2 regions of the Desulforamulus ruminis DSM 2154 genome follow, and region 2 is predicted to be linked to the other one. Evidence: riboswitches for the same ligand, from Rfam matches in the RefSeq annotation. Region 2 holds a riboswitch; the other holds the start of a gene.

Region 1 (3,416 bases), 130 kb from region 2:
TATTTGTGGTGCTGATTTTCCCTCCGGTAACCATGTTTACCAGTCCATTGACTCTCCCCCAATTTTTAGTGGGTTTAGGGTCGGCGGTCTTTTGTACGGTTCTGGCCTTAACTCTTTATTTAATGGGCTTGGCAAAGTTAGGAGCGAGCCGGACATCCATCATCAGCACCATTGAACTGGCCTTTACCATCGGGTTTGCTTGGCTAATTTTAAGTGAAAAACTTTCAGCCGTACAATTGCTGGGCAGTGCCAGTATTATTGCGGGGATTATCATATTACAAACAGAAACAGAAGAGGTACCGGAATACAGCAAAAAACCTTCCATATAAAAAGACATCCTCCCGGGGTATAATAATATTAGAATTCAAAAAATCCCATGGACGGCTGCCAAATAATATTCCGACATTTTGAAAGAACAAAAGGAACTTTCATTCATAGGGCAGATATAGTATGCTTTTTAAAATATGTTTTTTAGAATTGGGGTGATGAGATGCGTTTAGAACAACTCTATTATCTTGTTGAGATATACCAATCAAAGACAATTTCCCTGGCTGCCGAACGGGCGCATATTTCGCAGCCGGCGTTAAGTGCGGCCATAAGTAAGCTGGAAGATGAATTAGGGGTTCATCTATTAAAAAGAACCAATCATGGCGTTTCTCCCACTGAAATAGGAGAAACCATTATTCAGAAGGCCAAAGAAATCATTGAAAGTGTTGAGGAAATTAAGCAAATTGCTAAAAGCAACGACCTGGAACTGAATGGCAATATTTCAATAGCGGTGGAGCCAGGCGTCAATATTACCATTATGCCGGAGGTTCTTACGAATTTTAAATACAATCACCCCAAAGTAAACATATTTATAAAAGTGGGCGAGTCCAATAATATACTTCGGGATATCCAATCGGGTAAAGCAGATTTTGGTGTGATTTTAAAAACCGATGAGCTTATACAGGCAAAAGACGTCAAGCTAAGAGAACTATTTGTAGATGAACTGGTATTAATTGTCGGAAAACAAAGCCCCATTTCAGGCAAAGAATCCATTACCCTGAAGGAAGCCATGTCCCAGCCAATTGTTTTATACAATACAGAGTATGTAACCAATTGCGGGATATCCAGTATCTTAAGGAAGCACGGCGATCTTGACGTTTTATTTCGGGTAGATAATTTGGAAATGTTGGAAAAGGTACTGCTACACCGGGATTGTGCCGCTTTTATTCCTAGATTTATGGCTGAGGAATACGGCAGATCCAATGAGATCGTAACCGTTCCCATTAGTGATGTCCCTCTGGATATTACCATTGCCATTATATGGTCCAATCGCCACCATTTATCAATGGTAGAGAAAGAATTGATTAAGGGGATAAAGTCCACCTGCTGTGATGTAAATTAGAGCAAAACAAAACCGAGTCAGCGAAGACTCGGTTTTGTTTTGCTCTTTTATCCGCCGGATTATAAGGTGCTTAAATAAATTGTCGATCCTAATCAAAAATTGTTATTTTTTTCAGGCAATATAAAAAATATAACTGTTGCCAGATGTGTCTTTTTTTGCCATAATGGAAATAAGTATAACTTATATTATGCGTATATAAAGTAATTCATTGTAAGACATGAAAAAATTCCTTAATATTACCTCCGAGCCTTTGAACCTGTGATATGAGATTATGGTTCCCCGGCCGTTAGGGTTCATCTGGAAACGGATGTGCCTCCCGTGTGGAAAGGATGGTAGGTTTATTTAGCCATGCCGTAACCGCACATTTGTGTGCGGTTCTTCTATTTATAGCGTTCTCCGAGCCATAGTGCCTAATGCGTAATGTGATGGTGTTATGGCCGTATAAGGGTTAATCGGGAAACGGGTTAGCCTCCCTTTGGAAAGGAGAACATTCCACCTGTTACTAGGGTTGGTTTGTGCTGCTTTCTTTAAGGCACCCGCCAACCTTAATTTTTGTGTGGGATATAACTTTACGGCCGGAGGCGACATGATGACAACAGAGATTCAGGATACAGAAGCCATTTTAACCTTATCTTTAGTCATTGCAGATATGGCCACGCTAATCAATGATGATATTTTGAACAAAAATATTATTAACGTGACCAACCAGTTGGTTTGCAATGCCTCAGAGAAACCATTGACGAAAGATTTTTATACTACCATGGATAGTTTAGTAAATTTATTAAAACAGTACAAGACTAGTTAATTAAGTTTTGCCGGTCGACGACATAATGGACCTGAGAACGAAAGGCTTATTCGGGTTTGTAATTTATTATCGAACCTTTTATTTTAATAACAGTGACCAAAAGAAGGCTCCGTTTTAATTACCGGAGCCTTCTTTTGGTTAAAGTGTACTGCGGGATCAGGTATTATTTTTTGTCGTTTTTTAGTTTTTGCTGCTGTAATTGAGTCCGGGCTTGGGCGAGAATTGTTTCCGGAAAGGCGTATTTAAATTGTATTTTAGCCCACTCTCTATAAGAGGGGCTAGCGTTAAAGAGAATTTCCAGGATGTTTTTCATTTCTTCAAGTTCTTTTTCGTCCGCTTCACCCGGTAGGATCTGCTGGACAAAAGATGATATATTTTCTGCCGAGATATCGGTAGCCTGCTTTTGCTTTTCCAACCGCACCTCAAGCTCTTCTCGAATAGCTTCCTTTCTTTGCTCCAACAAGTCAGCCTGAATTTGCAGGTGATGCGGCAGACTTTCCTGCAACGGTAGCCGGTGGTCAACCAAGAAGCTGTAATAGGAATGAACGGAGGGCTGGCTGTTTAGCTGTTCTAACAATTTCTTCATTCTATCCTCAGGAGATGTAAACATTTCTCCTTCGCCAGTCTTCAACCATGATTCTGAGACACCATACCGGGCACAAATATGTTTAAGTAAAGAGTCGGATGCTTTTTTAGAAGCGTTTTCGATGTTTCCAACATGGCTTCTATCGATGCCTAAGTCCTGAGCCATCAATGTCTGTGTTAAACCAAGAGTTTCTCTTATTAACTTAAACCTCTGCGAAATATTCATGTACATTCCTTCTCAGAAACATTTTTTCAATAATCATAATTCTCAGAAACATATTATGATTGACTTGCTTTCTCAGAAGCATTAAACTAGCTATAAATAGGTTAAAAATACCAACTGCTCCCATAACTTTATTGCCTAGAATCGACGGCGGCAGTCCTTCGATACCGGGAGAAAGGAGGGCGAGAGCGGATTGGGGGTTTTGGTAAGGAAGCTTAAGAAAATTTATTGCAAAACCCCTAAAAATAGAAGCATAAAAATTAGGGCAGATGAAAGCCTGCCGTGCGAATGATCTATATCATTAAATGTTGACATGTTTTCTTACTGATATTAACAAATTTTAAGTTTTGTGACAAGAGATTATGAAAGAACATTCTTTAATGTTATGCTAAATCCTTTTAGAAGTTTGGCAA
Region 2 (3,416 bases):
TCGCCCGGATAACCGCCAGTACAGGACCAAAGATTTCCTCCTGAGCAATGGTGGCATTGGGGGGAACATCCGTGATCACCGTGGGCTGTACAAAATAACCGCCCATATGCTCCAGGGTCTCTCCACCCACCTGCAGGGTACCTTCTTTTTTCCCGATTTCAATATAGGATTTAATTCTCTTCAAAGAATTACTGTCCGTCACCGGTCCTACCGGATAATTATCTACGGCCGGTCCCACGGTCAGTTTTTTGGTTTTATCAATGACTAACTCCACAATCCGATCATAAACGTCATCTAAAATAATGGCCCGGGAGCAAGCAGAACATTTCTGTCCCTGGAAGCCAAAAGCAGATGCAACAATAGCCGCCGCCGCTTCTTCTAAGTCGGAACTGCTGTCCACAATGATGGCATCCTTGCCGCCCATTTCCGCCACGACCCGTTTTATAGCCTTCTGTCCAGGGACCATTTTGGCTGCCAATTCGCTAATTCTTAATCCCACTTCCTTGGAACCGGTAAAATTAATAAAACGAATTTGGGGACTGCTCACAAGATAGTCTCCAATGGCTCCCCCGCTGCCGGGCAAGTAATTCACCACTCCGTCGGGCAAACCGGCTTCCTGAAGGATTTCAATAAATTTAGCTGCAATAACAGGAGTATTGCTGGCGGGCTTAAGCACCACCGTATTCCCTGTCACAATGGCGGCAGCGGTCATGCCCGCCATGATGGCCAGGGGGAAATTCCAGGGAGGAATTACTAACCCTACACCCAGCGGTATATATTTCAGTCTGTTGTCTTCACCGAAAATCCGCACCAGGGGCTGCGGTTCTGCCAGACGGCACATCTCCCGGCCGTAAAACTCTAAAAAGTCAATGGCTTCGGCCGTATCCCCGTCTGCTTCGGCCCAGTTTTTACCGGCTTCAAAAACCATCCAGGCGGACAGTTCCATCTTTCTTCTTCTCATAATCGCCGCAGCCTTAAAAAGATAGCGGGCCCTCTCCTCAGGCTTTACTCTGGACCATCTGGCAAAGGCCTCCTGGGCACTTTCCAGAGCCAATTTAGCCTCCTGCAGGGATGCCTTGGCTACATAGCCAACCACCTGATCCGAGGCTGAAGGATTGAGGGAAATAACTTCTTCACCGGTCTCAACGGCTTTGCCGTTAATAATAAGGGGATAACGGCTGCCTAATTTAGCTTTCACTTCTTGCAGTGCCTTCTTAAAACTGTCTGCCACCTTTTCATTGCTAAAATCTAAAAAAGGTTCATTTTTGTAATCTGTTAGCATTTATTCACCCCGTCTATATTGTTAATAGTGTGGCCAAACCGCAACAGTACTTACGCTCTGTTTTGCATCTTGGTCTGGTACCTGTAAATCAGCTTGTAATTCTTCTTATATTGAACTACATAAATTCCGGGCCTGGGATATACCGGGGAATCCAAATAAGTGTAAAGAAGACGATTGATGATTTGCTGCCGCCCGGCAGCTACCGGCATCCCTGTTGGATAATAAAAAGAAACGACCATCCCCCTTTGGCCAAATAGCCTTTCATCTCTGACCAGCCACCCTTCATCAGCCATCTGGGAAAATTCCAAATACATGTCAAAAACTCGCTCAAAGAAACCGCCCAACGCCATGGCAATGGCACGGATTTCCCCTTCTCCCTCACTATAATAACCAATGGCTTCCCCAGGATAAAATGAAACCAGTAGCTTGCCAAACCTTTCCATAGGCCAACCGCCTTTCTTAATCAACAGGGCTGGTTCGTGTTTTTCAGGAAAGCAACACAAACCAGCCTGTAGATAACAGGCGGGAAAATGCTCTCCTTTCCAACAGGGAGGCTAATCCATTTCCAGATTAACCCTAACGGCCAAAATACCTTGACATAAATGTTTTAGGTAGGATGGCTCGGAGAAAATTATATTAAATTAAAAAACCGCACGAGGTGCGGTAAAAGACACAAGAAAAACACTTACCATCCTTTCCGCACGGGAGGCTTACCCGTTTCCAGATAAACCCTATGGGCCTGGGAACCATAATCTGCCATCCCAGGTTCCAAGGCTCGGAGGTAATTCGTTGAGCTTATTTATAGTTTATTCTACATGGATTGCATTAATCCTCTTTGTAAAATTAAAATACAAATTATTTTTTATGTGGATCGTTTATTACAAATCTTTAGACGGAAATGTTGTGGCAACACTCCGGCATCTTAATAATTCTTTTACCTCTCCCTTTTCCATGGAAATAATCTGATCCCCTAAAAATTTTGCTTCTTCCTCGTCGTGGGTTACCAGAACAAAAGGGATTTTCCATTGACGGTGCAGATTTTTAAGCTCCTGTCTTAAATTTAACCTGGTTTCTTTATCTAAGGCGCTGAGGGGTTCATCCAACAACAACAATCGGGGCTGAACCGCCAAAGCCCTGGCCAGGGCCACCCGCTGCCTTTCTCCCCCGGAGAGCTGCCTTGGATAGCGGTCCATGAGATGTCCTACCCCAAAGGAATTAAGCAGTTCTAAAGGGTCCAGGGTTTTTGCCGTTTTCTTCTTGGTACTGTTAAGTCCGTATAAAACATTTTTCTTTACCGTCATATGGGGGAATAAAGCATAGTCCTGAAAAAGGTAGCCGATATTTCTAAGCCTTGTGGGAATATTGATTTTTTCCTCGGAGGAAAAAACCACCTGATTATTTATTTTAACAAAACCGGATGAAGGGTTGCGCAAACCCGCCAGGCAGTGTAAAACCGTTGTTTTTCCGGAACCGGAAGGACCCCACAGCACGACAATCTGGTTGCTGACTTTTAGTTCAACTTGTAAGTTAAAGTGCCAAAGTTTTTTGTTAATAGAGGCTTCCAACATTACATCACCGTACTTTAATAATTTTGCCTTTTAGCCCACCGGTTAACCCAGAAAATAACTAAGAAACTAAATACCGTTACAATGGCCACCAGGGTTCTGGCGGTAGCGTCGTCTCCGGCGTCCACTGCAAAGAAAATGGCCACCGGGATGGTGGAGGTTTTTCCCGGGATGTTTCCCGCCACCATTAGTGTAGCGCCAAATTCACCCAAAGCCCGGGCAAAGGAGAGCACCAATCCGGCTACAATTCCCGGCCAGGCCAGGGGGAGGGTGATGGTAAGAAATATTCTTACCTCACCGGCTCCCAGGGTCCTGGCGGCTTTCTCATAATTTACGTCTACACTTTTAAACGCAGCTTTGGCACTCTGGTACATTAACGGGAAAGCTACCACGGTAGCAGCTAAAACAGCCGCCCACCAGGTGAAGATTAAAGAAATTCCCATATTGGCCAGGATTTTACCCAGAAATCCGTTCTTACCAATCAGCATAAGCAGGCCGTAACCAATCACCGAAGGCGGCAGCACCATGGGCAAGGTAATGGCCGCTTCCAGTAAGTCTTTTCCGGGGAA

Evidence for each region. A riboswitch is a leader RNA that binds a small molecule or an ion and turns the genes downstream of it on or off. The one in region 2 is predicted to bind molybdenum cofactor.
Region 1: another riboswitch for molybdenum cofactor. It lies ahead of DESRU_RS02145 (hypothetical protein); the one in region 2 lies ahead of DESRU_RS02735 (hypothetical protein).

Annotation. Positions count from the first base shown of each region.
Region 1 covers NC_015589.1:417,598-421,013, forward strand. Annotated here, with positions in the region: gene DESRU_RS02135 (DMT family transporter) at 1-329, shown strand, start outside; gene DESRU_RS02140 (LysR family transcriptional regulator) at 491-1,390, shown strand; molybdenum cofactor riboswitch at 1,619-1,737, shown strand; molybdenum cofactor riboswitch at 1,773-1,892, shown strand; gene DESRU_RS02145 (hypothetical protein) at 1,977-2,195, shown strand; gene DESRU_RS19680 (helix-turn-helix domain-containing protein) at 2,359-3,006, opposite strand.
Region 2 covers NC_015589.1:552,551-555,966, reverse strand. Annotated here, with positions in the region: gene pruA (L-glutamate gamma-semialdehyde dehydrogenase) at 1-1,282, opposite strand, end outside; gene DESRU_RS02735 (hypothetical protein) at 1,333-1,749, opposite strand; molybdenum cofactor riboswitch at 1,802-1,921, opposite strand; molybdenum cofactor riboswitch at 1,957-2,075, opposite strand; gene DESRU_RS02730 (ATP-binding cassette domain-containing protein) at 2,161-2,850, opposite strand; gene modB (molybdate ABC transporter permease subunit) at 2,865-3,416, opposite strand, start outside.